2 regions of the Streptomyces sp. ME02-8801-2C genome follow, and region 1 is predicted to be linked to the other one. Evidence: riboswitches for the same ligand, from Rfam matches in the RefSeq annotation. Region 1 holds a riboswitch; the other holds the start of a gene.
What was found. Region 1 has a riboswitch for cobalamin ahead of PV396_RS01725 (cobalamin biosynthesis protein). Riboswitches for the same ligand answer to the same signal wherever they lie in the genome.

Region 1 (7,704 bases):
CGTCAGCCACTCCACGTCATGACCGCCGGCCTCGATGAGCCGGTGGATCAACTCGTCGCCGTTGTCGGGGTATTGGGTGAGGGAGTACCCGGCGTCGCGCAGCGCGTCCAGGACCCGTACCGCCGAGGCGGGCGTGTCCAGGCCTACCGCGTTGCCGACGCGCGAGTGCTTGGTCGGGTAGGCGGTGAAGACGAGCGCGAGCTTTTTGTCGGCGTTCGGCTTGTGCCTCAACCGGGCGTGCCGTACGGCGATTCCGGCGACGCGGGCGGCCCGCTCGGGGTCGGCGACGTACACCGGTACGCCACCCGGGCCGTCCTCCTTGAAGGAGAACGGCACGGTGATCAGCCGGCCGTCGAACTCGGGGATCGCGACCTGCATCGCCGCGTCCATGGGGGAGAGGGCGGCGTCGGACCCGTCCCAGGTGGCCCTGGACGACGTAAGACAGAGCCCTTGCAGCACAGGCACGTCGAGGTCGGCGAGCGCCCCGATGTCCCAGGCCTCCTCGTCACCGCCGGCCGAGGCCTCGGAGGCGTGCGTACCGCCTGCGGCGAGCACGGTGGCGACCAGGGCATCGGCGCCGGCGAGCAGCTCGTACAGGCCCGCGTCGGCCCCGCGCAGTGAACCGCAGTACACGGGAAGGGCGTTGGCGCCCCGCGCCTCGATCGCGTCGCACAGCGTGTCGACGAAGCCGGTGTTGCCGCTGAGCTCGTGGGCCCGGTAGAAGAGCACCCCGACCGTCGGACGGCCGCTCTCCCGCGCGTACGAGCCGTGGACCCCGTACTCCGGCATCTTCTGCGGCTCGACGAACCCCTCACCGGTCAGCAACACGGTGTCGGACAGGAACCGTGCCATCTCCAGGAGGTTGGCGGGCCCGCCCTCGACGAGATACCGCAGCGCCTCCGCGACGACCCCGGCGGGCACGGACGACTCGGCCATCAACTCGGCGTCGGGCACGGTCTCCCCGCCGAGCAGCACGGTGGGCACACCGGACGTCTTCAGATAGGCGAGCCCGTCCTCCCAGGCCCGCTTCCCGCCCAGCAGCCGTACGACGGCGATGTCCGCGCCCTCGACGAGCGCGGGCAGCTCCTCCGTGACGTCCACCCGGGTCGGATTGCCGATCCGGTACGAGGCACCGGAAGCGGCCCGGGCCGCCAGCAGGTCCGTGTCGGCGGTCGACAACAACAACACTGTGCTCATGCGGGCGCTCCCGGTGGAATGAATGGCAGTCCTTGCGGCGCGCCCGACTCGATGAGCCGCCAGAGCGCGTCGGTGTCCGCGTGCTGTTCGATGAGATCGCCGAGCAGGTCGAGCTGCTCCTCGCGCAGCGCGGCGAAGGAGGTGTCGGCGGCCGGTATGAAGCGGCGGCCCGCGGCGGCGGCCACCTCGCGCAGGAACGCCCGCCGGAACCCGTCGGACTCGAGCGAGCCGTGCCAGTGCGTGCCCCAGACGCTCCCGACCCGGCACCCGTCCAGGCTGTGTCCACTGTCATCAGAGATGAACCGGTCTCCTCCCGTGACTTCGGCGACCCCGTGGTGGATCTCGTACCCCTCGACCGTTTCGCCGAGGGCGGTGCCGACGGGCCGGGTGAGGGTCTTCTCCCGGGCGAACCGCACCCGGACGGGCAGGACCCCGAGCGCGTCGACCTGGCCCTGCCGGCTCTCGACCTCGTCGTCGATGTGCTCGCCGAGGATCTGGAAGCCACCGCAGATGCCCAGTACAGGTCGTCCCTCGGCGGCCCGGCGTGTGATGGCGTCCGCGAGCCCGCGTTCCCGCAGCCAGGCCAGCGCCTTCACGGTCCCCCGTGTCCCCGGGATGACGACGAGGTCGGCGTCGGCGAGTTCCTCGGGCCGGTCCACGAACCGCACGACGACGCCGGGTTCGGCGGCGAGCGCGTCCACGTCGGTGAAGTTGGACATCAGCGGGACCGCGCACACGGCGACCCGCAGGACGTCCTCACCGACGGGTGGCGAGACGTTCGACTCCCGCACGGTCCCCCGCAGCGAGACCCGCAGCCCGTCCTCCTCGTCGATACCGAGCCCGTGCCGGAAGGGCAGCACACCGTAGGTCGGCCGTCCGGTGAGCCCGCGGAGCATGTCGAGGCCGGGTTCCAGCAGGGACACGTCGCCCCGGAACTTGTTCACGAGGAACCCGGCGACAAGCGCCTGGTCCTCGGGGGACAGCAGGGCTACCGTGCCGAAGAAGGAGGCGAAGACGCCGCCGCGGTCGATGTCGCCGACGACGAGCACCGGGAGCCGGGCGCCCCGCGCGATTCCCATGTTGACGATGTCGGTCCGCCTGAGGTTGATCTCAGCCGGGCTGCCGGCCCCCTCACAGATCACCGCGTCATACGTGCCCCGCAGTTCGGCGAGGCACTCCAGCACGGTCCCGAGAAGTCGCTGCTGCCGCCCTCCGTGGTACCCGCGCGCGCTCATCTCCCCCACGGGCTTCCCCATGAGCACGACCTGACTGCTCTGGTCGCCGCCCGGCTTCAGCAGTACGGGGTTCATGAGCGCGCTGGGTTCCACGCGGCACGCCTGCGCCTGCATGGCCTGCGCCCGCCCGATCTCGGCACCCTCCCGTGTGACGAAGGAGTTGAGGGACATGTTCTGCGCCTTGAACGGCGCGACCTTGACTCCCTGTCGCACGAGCCACCGGCAGATCCCGGCGGTGACGACGCTCTTGCCGGCGTCGGAGGTGGTCCCGGCGACGAGCAGTCCGCCACCGACCGTGCCGCCGCTCATGAGGCACGCCCCTTCGCGTTCACGAGAACCCGCCCGGCGACCCTGACTCCGACCCGCCCGGCGACACCGACGCCGAGCGCGAGCAGACCGACGCGACGGGACAGCCGTACGGCCCGCTCGATGTCGTGGACCTCCACGGAACGCCCCTTCTGGTTCAGCACCGGCCGATGCTCGACACGTCCGCCGTAGGACAGGGTGCCGCCGAGCCGCACACCCAGGGCGCCCGCGAAAGAGGCCTCCACGGGCCCGGCGTTGGGGCTCGGATGCTTCCCGGCGTCGTCCCGCCAGGCCCGCACGGCCCCGCGAGGATCACCGCCGGTGAGCGCGGCCAGTACGGCGGTGAGCCGCGCCCCCGGCCAGCCCGCCACGTCGTCCAGCCGGGCGGAGGCCCACCCGTACCGCCGGTAACGGGCGGACTTGTGCCCGACCATGGCGTCAAGGGTGTTGACGGCCCGGAACCCGACCAGCCCGGGCACCCCGCCCACGGCACCCCAGACCAGCGCGCCCACGACGGCGTCGGAGGTGTTCTCGGCGACGGACTCGACGACGGCCCGGGCGATCCCGTCGGCGTCGAGGGCCTGTGGATCCCGTCCGCAGAGATGGGGCAGCCGCTCCCGCGCCCCCTCGATGTCCCCGGTCTCCAGCGAACGTCCGATGGTCCGGGCCTCGCGCGCGAGCGAAGTCCCGCCGACGACGGCCCAGGTGGCGGCGGCGGTGAGCGCGACGGAAGCGGCACCGGACGGACGTACGAGGCGCGTGGCCGCCGCGGAAAGGGCGACAGCGCCTCCCGCGCACACGGCGGTGTGCAGCGCGCCCCAGCCCCGGTGGTCCCGCCAAAGCATCCGCTCCACGGCGCCGGCGGCCCGCCCGAACACGGCGACCGGATGCCCGCGGCGAGGGTCGCCCAGGATCAGGTCACCGAGGAGTCCGGTGGTGGCGCCGTACGCGAAGACGCGATCGGCACGCACGGCTCAGCCGGCCGTGGAAGCGGGCAGCGATCCGGTGCTGTACCTCGAACGGCAGCCGAGCATGGCGATATGTCCTCACTCAGGGTGTCCACGCCCTGGTTCGACGAGACCGGCGGCGAGAGTTCCTGGCTCCCGGGGTTACCTACCCCGGTGACAGTGGCGGGACCGCGCCGGATTCACACCGGCTTCCTCTTCTGCTGCCGTACATGGCTCCGGCAGTCCACCACGGGCCCGGAACACCCGTCAACTTGCCGTTGACCTGGAAGGGAGGACTGTGCTGTGCCCCACATCGCGACCGGATCGGGGCGACGAAAAACGCCCGCCCCGTCCACGACCACCGACGAGACGGCCACGGACGGAGCGGGCGACGAGGAGGAGACGATTGATACTGCTGTCAGGCCACGATCAGATAGATCCCGTACGCCACCACGGCCGCACAGGCGGCGAAGCACGCGTACGCACCCGTGACCGCCAGTCCCGCCGACTCTCCCTGTGCGGCCGCCCGTTCGCGGCGCGAGAGTCCGGCGATGCCCAGCGTGAACACGCCCACCATGGCCACGGTGATGACGAGACTGACACCGAAGACGGAGCCGAGGGCTGCCCAGTCGATCTTCATGTTGCTTCCTTCTGCTTCTCGCTCGGACCGGGAGCCGGACTCAGAGGGCCGTGGCCGACGGCTTCGCCGTGACCTCGGCCGGGGCGGGGATGGTGGCCGTCAGACCCTCGGTGACGGTGCCCGTCGGAGGCGGGGTGACGGCGGCGATGGCCGTCGTGATGACGCCCGCGGGCTCGGCGTCGGCCTCCTGGACGTCGTTGACGTTGGTGTGGTCGATCACCTCGCGGCGCGAGACGACCCAGATCGCCGCGCTCGAGGCGATGAGGAAGACGGCCACCAGAGCCGTACCCCAGTCCCCGAACCCGGTGACGTACTCCGCGAGCGCGCCGACGAGGGCCGCCGCGGGCAGCGTGAGCCCCCACGCGACGAACATGCGGGTCGCCGTCGACCAGCGGACCACGCCACCCTTGCGGCCGAGGCCGGCACCCATCACCGAACCCGACACCGAGTGCGTGGTGGAGAGGGAGAAACCGAGGTGGGAGGAGGCCAGGATGACCGTCGCCGCGCTGGTCTGTGCGGCGAAGCCCTGCTGGGGCTGAAGGTCGGTCAGACCCTTGCCCATCGTACGGATGATGCGCCAGCCGCCCAGGTAGGTGCCGAGCGCGATGGCCAGGCCCGCGGAGAGGATGACCCACACCGGGGGATCGGAGTCGGGGGAGACGGCGCCGCCGGCGACCAGGGCGAGGGTGATGATGCCCATGGTCTTCTGCGCGTCGTTGGTGCCGTGGGCCAGCGAGACCAGGCCGGCGGAGGCGATCTGACCGGCCCGGAAGCCCTTCTCCGCCGCCTTGCCCTCGGCCCGCTTGGCGCCGATGGTGTACGAAAGCCGGGTTGCGAGCATGGCCGCGATGCCCGCGACGAGTGGTGCGGCGATCGCCGGGATCAGCACCTTCGTCACCAGCACGTCGCCGTGGACCGCGCCTGTGCCCGCCGAGGCGATGGTCGCGCCGATCAGGCCGCCCATCAGGGCGTGCGAGGAGCTGGAGGGGAGCCCGACCAGCCAGGTCAGCAGGTTCCAGAGGATCGCGCCTACCAGCGCGGCGAAGATCACCTCGGGACGGATACCACTTTCGTCCACGAGGCCCTTGGAGATCGTGTTCGCGACCTCGACGGAAAGGAAGGCGCCCACGAGGTTGAGCACGGCCGACATGGCGACCGCGACCTTGGGCTTGAGCGCACCGGTCGAGATGGTGGTGGCCATCGCGTTGGCGGTGTCGTGGAAACCGTTCGTGAAATCGAACGCAAGCGCGGTGACGACCACGATCGCGAGGATCAGCGAGAAGCTTTCCATTTACCCAGATTTCTTCCGTACGGTATTGGCAGTTGGACCGTAGGCAATCCGGATGAACGGAAGATGAACTGGCGGGGGATCCTGGGTGGCCGAAAACGGAGCGCCGTTTCCCGCCCGGTCGCGGTGCGGGCGGCACCCGTGCTCGTCGCCCCTGCGCGGGGCATCGATCACCAGGTGGCCTGGCAGGATCAGGGCATGGCTGAGCGGCGACGGGACGGGCGTGACATGCGGGACGGTGTGCGGGAAGCGGAGGCGGCACAAGGGGGTTCCGTTTCCGACGAGACGGCGCGTGCCTGGGCCGCGCTCGTCGCGACGGCCCGCCGTACGGTGGCCGACGGGCTGGTGGTCGGCACCTCCGGCAACGTCTCCGTCCGCGTCGGGGACACCGTCCTGGTCACCCCGTCCGGCGTGCCGTACGACCGGCTCACCCCGGAGGACGTCGTAGGTGTCGACCTGACCGGCCGCCAACTCCTCGGCACTCTCACCCCGACGAGTGAACTGCCCATGCACCTCGCCGTGTACCGCGCCACCGACGCCCGCGCGATCGTCCACACCCACGCCGTCCACGCGACCGCGGTCTCGACCCTCGTACGGGAGCTGCCGCTGATCCACTACATGGCGGGCGACCTCGGCGGCCCGGTCCGGGTCGCCCCGTACGCGACGTACGGCACGGAGGAGCTGGCCGGGAACACGCTCCGCGCACTGACCGACCGCACGGCCTGCATCCTCCAGAACCACGGCACGCTCGCCCACGGCGCCACCCTCGGCCAGGCGTACGACCGAACCGCCCAGCTGGAGTGGATGTGCCGGGTCTGGCTGACCGCGTCCTCCGTGCCAGGGCTGTCTCCCACGCTGCTGTCGGAGGCACAGGTGAGCGAGGCGGGGGAGCGGCTCGAAGGGTACGGGCAGCGGGGATAAGGGGCGGGTCGACCAGGCCGACCAGCAGCCGACCAGCAGGCGGGGCGCCACCCGAAAGAGACTTGTTCGCCCCGTTCTCCTCTCCCGCTGGCCCTCGGAGGGCTGCGCAAGGACACTGGGTGGGTGCGTCCAGTCACCGCGACGGCCGCTGCCGTCACCGCAGCCCTGGCAGCCGGCGCCGCCAGTGTCGCCGCCGGCCGTTACGCCAGCGACGCCGCGCTCAAGGCGCCCCCCGGTAGGCCCCTGCCCACCGAACCCCGGCTCACGGTGCACTCCACCGCCGCCGGCCGGGTCGCCCTCACGCGCGCCCTGGCCTCCCAGCGCCCCGGCACCTACGGCCTCGCGGGCGAGGGGACCCACGCGGTCGTCGGTCCCGTCCTGAACCACGCCACCCACTCCGCCGACACCGTCGTACGCCGCCTCGAACGGGTCACCCACGGCACCCTGGAACCCCGCGACAAGGTCTGGCTCACCCCGAACGTGCACTTCGGCGACCCCGGAACCGCTCTCGGACTCGAACACCTCGACATCGAGATCCCCGGTGAACTCGGCGCCCTGCCCGCGTGGTTCGTGCCCGGCGCCCGCAGCACCTGGGTGATCACCGCGCACGGCCTCGGCACCACCCGCGAGCACCCCCTGAACGTGCTGCCGTTCCTGCACCGCCAGCAGTTCCCGGTCCTCGACCTCGCCTACCGGGGCGACCCCGGCGCGCCCCGGCCCCAGGACGGGCTCGGCCACCTCGGCGAAACGGAGTGGCGCGACCTCGACGCGGCGATCCGGTACGCCCTGCGCGAGGGCGCCGAGAACGTCGTCCTGTACGGCTGGTCCACCGGCGCGACCATGGCCCTGCGGGCCGCCACCCGCTCCGCGCTGCGCGACCGGGTCTCCGGGCTGGTCATGGACTCGCCGGTGCTGGACTGGCAGACCACCCTGCGCGCCCTTGCCACGGCCCGCCGCACCCCGGGCGCGCTGCTGCCGCTGGCGGTACGCGCCGCCCAGGGCCGCACCGGCCTGCACGGCATCCCCACCCACGAGGCCGAGGCCGCCGGCCTCACCCGGCTCACCGTCCCGGCCCTGATCCTCCACGGCCCGGCGGACACGATCGCCCCGTGGACCCCCTCCCGCCGCCTGGCGGCCCACCGCCCAGACCTGGTAACCCTCCACCAGGTC
Region 2 (7,704 bases), on a different contig from region 1:
CTGCCCAACCGGTGTCGTTGGTCGGCAGCGAGGTCGTCGAGCCGGTCTGACTCACCTGCTTGAAGCAGCCGTTGGCCTTGGTGCAGGCGGACAGGCCGAACTGCGACCGGTAAGTGCCGAGATCCGCCTCGGCGTTGGGGTCGTTGTACGCGTCGACGACGGCAACTGTCAGGCCTGACCCTCCCGTTGAGGGGAGGTTGTAGGCGCTGTGCAGGTTGGCCGGGCTGAGCCCGGAGGGCGCGGCGGCAGCGGCCGCGCCGGCCAGTCGCTGCTTGATGTCGGTCCGGCGCTGGGCGAAACAGGAGACCTGGCCGGGCTCGGCGGTGGCGCACAGATGCGTGGTCGGCACCTTCTGGCCGGCCTTGCCGGTCGAGTGGAACGTCTGCCGGTCCGGGGAGGTGAGGGCCCTGGAGTTCTGGCTGATGTGGGAGGTGGGCGCGACCGCGCGCGCTGTGGGCGCCGCGTGCGCCGGCGCCGCGACGAGTCCGGCGAGGCTGAGGGCGAGGGCGGGAGTGGCGACGACCAGGAGTCTTCGCAGGCTCCGCCTGGGCTTGTCGGTGCGTGTTTTACGCATGGGGGTTACTGCCTCCGTCGTTGGAGTGGGGTTCTCGACGCTGGTGGCAGGCCTGTGACGCGCGTAGCGGCGGCAGAGCGCAGTCGTCAGGGGCATGACACATTGAGCGGTCCGTGATGCCGGTGCGTACGCATGACCGGATGGCCAGAAAGTAGCCCGGACCGACGAGACCGGAACAGATGCGCCGGAAGAACTTTGCCGCTCCATAGGAGGTCCATGGACGGCCGATGGACGGTCCATGGACGAGGCCGAACCGATGGTGCCGGGCCGCTTGTCCGGCCCGGCACCATCAGTGGCGCATCGTCAGAAGTCCTCGTCGAGGTCGACCGTGCCCTCCACGGCCACCTGGTACGCCGACGGGCGGCGCTCGAAGAAGTTGGTCAGTTCCTGCACGCCCTGCAACTCCATGAAGGAGAAGGGGTTTTCGGACCCGTAGACCGGAGCCAGCCCGAGGCGCACCAGACGCTCGTCGGCGACACACTCCAGGTACTGGCGCATCGACTCGGTGTTCATCCCCGGCAGTCCGTCCCCGCACAGGTCGCGGCCGAACTGGAGCTCGGCCTCCACCGCCTCCCGCATCATGGCGGTCACCTGCTGCTGGAGCTGCTCGTCGAACAGCTCCGGCTCCTCCTTGCGGACGGTGTCGACCACCTCGAAGGCGAAGCTCATGTGCATCGTCTCGTCCCGGAACACCCAGTTGGTGCCGGTCGCGAGGCCGTGCAGCAGACCCCGGCTGCGGAACCAGTAGACGTACGCGAAGGCTCCGTAGAAGAACAGGCCCTCGATGCACGCGGCGAAGCAGATGAGGTTGAGCAGGAAGCGGCGGCGGTCCGCCTGGGTCTCCAGCCGCTCCAGCTTCTCGACCTCGTTGATCCACTTGAAGCAGAACTCGGCCTTCTCGCGGATCGACGGGATGTTCTCCACCGCGTCGAAGGCCGCCGCCCGGTCGTCCGGATCGGGGAGGTAGGTGTCCAGCAGGGTCAGATAGAACTGGACGTGCACGGCCTCCTCGAACAGCTGGCGGCTCAGATACAGCCGCGCCTCGGGGGAGTTGATGTGCTTGTAGAGCGTCAGCACCAGGTTGTTGGCCACGATCGAGTCGCCCGTCGCGAAGAACGCGACCAGCCGCCCGATCATGTGCTGCTCACCCTCGGACAGCTTCGCCAGGTCGGCGACGTCCGAGTGGAGGTCGACCTCCTCGACGGTCCAGGTGTTCTTGATGGCGTCCCGGTAGCGCTCGTAGAAGTCCGGGTAGCGCATGGGGCGCAGGGTCAGCTCGAAGCCCGGGTCGAGAAGGTTCTTCCCGGTTTTCTCGGGTGACGTCTTCTCAGGTGCGGTCTTCTCGGGTGCGGTGGTCATTACTGGCAGGCCTCGCAGGACTCGGGGTTCTCAAGGGAGCAGGCGACGGCGTCGGGGTCGGCGGCCTGCTGGACGGGGACGGTGGCCTGCGCGGCGCGGGCGATGCGGGTCGCCGGGCGCGAGCGCAGGTAGTACGTCGTCTTCAGGCCCGACTTCCAGGCGTACGCGTACATCGAGGAGAGCTTGCCGATGGTCGGCGTCTCCAGGAACAGGTTCAGCGACTGCGCCTGGTCCAGGAACGGGGTCCGGGCGGCGGCCATGTCGATGAGCCCGCGCTGCGGGATCTCCCACGCCGTGCGGTACAGGGCGCGTACGTCGGCCGGGATCCAGGCGAAGTCCTGCACCGAGCCGTTCGACTCGCGCAGCGCCTCCCGGGTGCGGGCGTCCCACACGCCGAGTTCCTTCAGCTCCCGGACCAGATATGAGTTGACCTGGAGGAACTCGCCGGAGAGCGTCTCGCGCTTGAACAGGTTGGACACCTGCGGCTCGATGCACTCGTACACACCGGCGATCGAGGCGATGGTGGCGGTGGGAGCGATCGCGAGGAGGAGCGAGTTGCGCATGCCGACCCGGGCGATACGTTCCCGCAGCGCCGACCAGCGCTCGGGCCAGGTCAGTTCCACGTCGTAGTGGTCGGGGTGCAGGACGCCCCGGGCGGTACGGGTCTTCTCCCAGGCCGGCAGGGGGCCGCTGCGCTCGGCGAGGTCGGCGGAGGCCTCGTACGCGGCGAGCATCACGCGCTCGGCGATGCGCGTGGACAGGGCCTTGGCCTCGGGCGAGTCGAAGGGGACACGCAGCTTGAAGAAGACGTCCTGGAGGCCCATCGCGCCCAGGCCGACCGGGCGCCAGCGGGAGTTGGAGCGGCCCGCCTGCTCGGTCGGGTAGAAGTTGATGTCGACGACCCGGTCGAGGAAGGTGACGGCGGTACGGACCGTCTCGTCCAGCCGCTCCCAGTCGATGTCCCCGGCAGCCGTGTCGACGAACGCGCCCAGGTTCACCGAGCCCAGGTTGCAGACCGCCGTCTCCCCGTCGTCCGTGACCTCCAGGATCTCGGTGCACAGGTTCGAGGAGTGGACGACACTGCCCGGCTCGGCCGTCTGGTTGGCGGTGCGGTTGGCCGCGTCCTTGAAGGTCATCCAGCCGTTGCCGGTCTGCGCGAGCGTACGCATCATGCGGCCGTACAGGTCGCGCGCCGGAATGGTCCTGCGGGCGAGCCCGGCCTCCTCGGCCTTCCGGTAGGCGGCGTCGAACTCCGCGCCCCACAGGTCGACCAGCTCGGGCACGTCGGAGGGGGAGAAGAGCGACCAGAGCGCGTCCGCGTTCACCCGGCGCATGAACTCGTCCGGGATCCAGTGCGCGAGGTTCAGGTTGTGCGTACGGCGGGCGTCCTCACCCGTGTTGTCGCGCAGCTCCAGGAACTCCTCGATGTCGGAGTGCCAGGTCTCCAGGTAGACGGCGGCGGCACCCTTGCGCCGGCCGCCCTGGTTCACGGCGGCGACGGACGCGTCCAGCGTCTTCAGAAACGGCACGATGCCGTTGGAGTGCCCGTTGGTGCCGCGGATCAGCGAACCGCGGCTGCGGATACGGGAGTACGACAGTCCGATGCCGCCGGCGTGCTTGGAGAGGCGGGCGACCTGGTGGTAGCGGTCGTAGATGGAGTCCAGCTCGTCGACGGGGGAGTCGAGGAGATAGCAGGACGACATCTGGGGGTGCCGGGTACCGGAGTTGAAGAGGGTGGGGGAGGAGGGGAGGTAGTCGAGGCGGCTCATCAGCCGGTAGAGCGCGGCGACTTCGTCGAGGGCGCGCTGACTGTCGTCCTCCGCCAGACCGCTCGCCACCCGCAGCATGAAGTGCTGGGGCGTCTCGATGACCCGGCGCGTGATCGGGTGGCGCAGGAGGTAGCGGCTGTGCAGGGTCCGCAGCCCGAAGTACCCGAAGCGGTCGTCGCCCTCGACGTCGATCAGGGCGTTCAGCCGGTCCGTGTGCAGCCGTACGAACTCGGCGGTGCGGTCGGCGATCAGGCCCTCCCGGTGTCCGACCTCGACCGACTCGGAGAAGGAGGTGACGCCCTGTGAGGCGGCTTCGGCGGCGATGGTGACGGTCAGCAGCCTGGCGGCCAGCCGGGAGTAGGCGGGGTCCTCGGAGATGAGGCCGGCCGCCGCTTCGGTGGCCAGCTCGCGCAGCTCCGACGCGTCGGCCCGCGCGGACCGGCCGCGCAACGCGGCCGCCGCGACCCGGCCGGGGTCGGTGTCGGGGAGGTCGGCGGTCAGCTCGGTCAGGGTCCGCAGCAGGGCGGCACCGGGACCGTCCGTCTCGACCGCGTCCACTGGGTTCGCTGAAGCCGGTTCGGCTGGCGCGATGGTCACAGGGGGGCTCTCCCTCGCTCGGCACGGGGCCTTGCGGAGGGCAGCGGGGCACACGGACGCCTTACGGGTACGCGCGCGTCCACCGGCCCACTCCACGAGGCCCGGACGTCAGGCACCCGGACCGGTCGGCCGGGCGCGCTGTCGGCAGGTCCTCGGACTGACCACGCGCACAAACATGCACGAGTACACCGTTGCGGGACAGTTCCGGATTCACACCGGATTCCCCTGCGACGACAGCGAGCACGAGCATACATCTTGTGCCGCCCCCAGGAAGCACCCCCACATCTTGTGTCATGGCGGGAGTTGAGCGCCCCTAAGGGGCGCGGGGAACTGCGCGACAAGCCCCCCACCGGGCCCGCGGACAAAAACCACGGACCCGGCGGAGCCGTCAGTGAACCGAGCCAGCCGTGGCCGGCGGCAGTTCGACTTCCACGCCCACATCCCCCGCATCCGCCGTGTAGTCCGACGGCTTCGTCTCGTCCACCCCGTCCGGCGCCTTCAGCGCCTTCAGCACGAAGGTGAGGACCACCGTGACGACGACGTTCAGGACGAACGCCGTCAGACCGATGTAACCGATCTCACCGATCCCCGGAATCTCCTTCGAACTGCCCCCGAAGTGCTTCTGCGTCGGAGACGCGACCCCGTACGCCGCCAGCGTGCCGTACAGCATGCCGACCGCCCACCCGGCCAGCAGCGCCCAGCGGTGGAACCAGCGGGTGAACAGGCCGCCGACCAGGGCCGGGAAGGTCTGCAGGATCCAGATGCCGCCCAGGAGCTGGAAGTTGATGGCGACCGTCTTGTCCATGGTGAGGACGAAGACCAGCGCGCCCACCTTCACCAGGAGCGAGACCAGCTTGGAGACCTTCGTCTCCTGCGCCGGTGTCGCGTCGGGCTTGAGGAAGTCCTTGTAGATGTTGCGCGTGAAGAGGTTCGCGGCAGCGATGGACATGATGGCCGCCGGGACGAGCGCCCCGATGCCGATCGCCGCGAAGGCCACGCCCGCGAACCAGGACGGGAACATGTTCTCGAAGAGCTGCGGGATCGCCAACTGGCCGTTGGTGACCTTGACTCCGGCCGCGATGGCCATGAAGCCCAGCAGGCCGAGCAGGCCCAGCATCAGCGAGTACAGGGGCAGGATCGTGGAGTTGCGGCGGATCACGTCACGGCTGCGGCTGGAGAGGACCGCCGTCACGCTGTGCGGGTACATGAACAGCGCGAGCGCCGAGCCCAGTGCCAGCGTGGCGTAGGTCCACTGCGAGGCCTCGCCGGGAGCGATTGCCCCGCGCGGTTTGCCGGTCGCCGGGCTGGTCTGGGAGAAGGCGTCGCCCGCCGCCTTGAAGATGTCGTCGAAGCCGCCCAGCTTGATCGGGATGTAGATGATCGCGACCGCGATGACAATGTAGATCAGCCCGTCCTTCACGAACGCGATCAGTGCGGGGGCCCGCAGACCGGACGAGTACGTGTACGCGGCCAGCACACCGAAGGCGATCAGCAGCGGGAGGTCCTTGACGAACCAGTTGGTGTCCGCGCCGCCGCCGACACCCATCACGTCCAGCACGGCCTGGATGCCGACCAGTTGAAGGGCGATGTACGGCATCGTCGCCAGGATGCCGGTGACGGCGACCGCCAGCGACAGCCCCTTCGAGCCGAACCGGCCACGTACGAAGTCCGAGGTGGTGACGTACCCGTGCCGGTGCGAGACCGACCAAAGCCGGGGCAGGAACACGAACATCAGCGGGTAGATGAGGATCGTGTAGGGCACCGCGAAGAACCCGGCCGCGCCCGCCGCGTAGATCGCCGCCGGTACGGCCACGAAGGTGTACGCCGTGTAGAGGTCGCCGCCGAGCAGGAACCAGGTGACCCAGGTGCCGAACGACCGTCCGCCCAGGCCCCATTCGTCGAGGCTGTGCTCGTTCTCGGCCTTGCGCCAGCGCGAGGCCATGAAGCCGATGACCGTGACGGCCAGGAAGAAGATGATGAAGACGGCGAGTGCCACGCCGTTCACGCCGTCCTTCACGCGTCCGCACCACCCTTCGAGGCGGCACGGGCGCGCTGGTCACGCTGCCAGAGCTGGTAGGCCGTCATCGTCAGCACGGTGGATATGACCACCCACAGCATCTGGTACCAGTAGAAGAACGGTATGCCTATGAAGGTCGGGTCGACCTTCGCGTACGAGCCCACCCACAGCATCGAGACGAACGGTGCGAATAGGCAGAGCCCGATGACGACGCGCATCGGAGTCACCACCGGTTGTTCCGCCACCGGTTGTCTCACTTCAGGCGCTTCTGACATGTCACGGCCTCCGTCCCCTCACCGACTACCGATTACCTGTGATCACTAGTGCAACGCGCAGGAAATCTACGGGACGGCCCCGCTTTATGGAACAGCCCTAGTCCAGGGGCCGCTTGAGCCGCGCCACGAACTTGTACCGGTCCCCCCGGTAGACGGACCGCACCCACTCCACCGGCTGCCCGTCCTGGTCCAGCGAGTGCCGGGACAGCATCAGCATCGGCAGACCCACGTCGGTGCTGAGCAGACCGGCCTCGCGCGGGGTGGCCAGGGAGGTCTCGATGGTCTCCTCGGCCTCCGCGAGGTGGACGTCGTACACCTCGGCGAGGGCCGTGTAGAGGGAGGTGTACTTCACGAGTGACCTGCGCAGGGCCGGGAAGCGCTTCGCGGAGAGATGGGTGGTCTCGATGGCCATCGGCTCGCCGTTCGCCATCCGCAGCCGCTCGATCCGCAGGACGCGGCCGCCCGCCGTGATGTCGAGCAGCTCGGCGAGGGTGTCGTCGGCGGTGATGTAACCGATGTCGAGGAGCTGCGAGGTGGGTTCGAGGCCCTGGGCGCGCATGTCCTCGGTGTACGAGGTGAGTTGCAGTGCCTGGGAGACCTTCGGCTTGGCGACGAAGGTGCCCTTGCCCTGGATGCGTTCGAGCCGGCCTTCGACGACCAGTTCCTGGAGGGCCTGACGGACGGTCGTGCGGGAGGTGTCGAACTCCGCGGCCAGTGTGCGCTCGGGCGGGACGGGAGTGCCGGGTGCCTGGGTCTCCGTCATATCGAGCAGATGCTTTTTCAGACGGTAGTACTTGGGCACGCGCGCGGTACGGACGGTAGCCCCACCCTCGTTCTCCGCACTGCTCACGTCGGTGCTCATGCTCCGCCTTCCCGGCTTCTGGTGCCGTTACGCCGGCGCCCCGCCGGTCGAAGTTCACATCGTGGCACGGTCGGCGCCGCGATTGACCTCCGAATGGTCCGGGCGGACCCCCGCGCGCTCCGTGATCCCCTCTGTATACCTTCACGCCCCCTGCTGGTCTAGTCCACCGCGGGGAAAGCCGCGCCAAAGACGGCATGCCGACGCTCTGCCGGAGTGGTCTACCTCGTTCCGGATGGATGGGCGGGGTATTT

Region 2: another riboswitch for cobalamin. It lies ahead of PV396_RS32785 (ribonucleoside-diphosphate reductase subunit alpha); the one in region 1 lies ahead of PV396_RS01725 (cobalamin biosynthesis protein).

What each region holds. Positions count from the first base shown of each region.
Region 1 is NZ_JARAXP010000001.1:378,781-386,484, forward strand. It holds gene cobN (cobaltochelatase subunit CobN) at 1-1,197, opposite strand, end outside; gene PV396_RS01720 (cobyric acid synthase) at 1,194-2,741, opposite strand; gene PV396_RS01725 (cobalamin biosynthesis protein) at 2,738-3,709, opposite strand; cobalamin riboswitch at 3,806-3,949, opposite strand; gene PV396_RS01730 (hypothetical protein) at 4,104-4,325, opposite strand; gene PV396_RS01735 (inorganic phosphate transporter) at 4,366-5,616, opposite strand; gene PV396_RS01740 (class II aldolase/adducin family protein) at 5,812-6,534, shown strand; gene PV396_RS01745 (alpha/beta hydrolase family protein) at 6,658-7,704, shown strand, end outside.
Region 2 is NZ_JARAXP010000012.1:119,700-127,403, forward strand. It holds gene PV396_RS32775 (putative Ig domain-containing protein) at 1-574, opposite strand, end outside; gene PV396_RS32780 (ribonucleotide-diphosphate reductase subunit beta) at 878-1,933, opposite strand; gene PV396_RS32785 (ribonucleoside-diphosphate reductase subunit alpha) at 1,933-4,299, opposite strand; cobalamin riboswitch at 4,425-4,579, opposite strand; gene mctP (monocarboxylate uptake permease MctP) at 4,688-6,316, opposite strand; gene PV396_RS32795 (DUF3311 domain-containing protein) at 6,313-6,591, opposite strand; gene PV396_RS32800 (GntR family transcriptional regulator) at 6,689-7,453, opposite strand.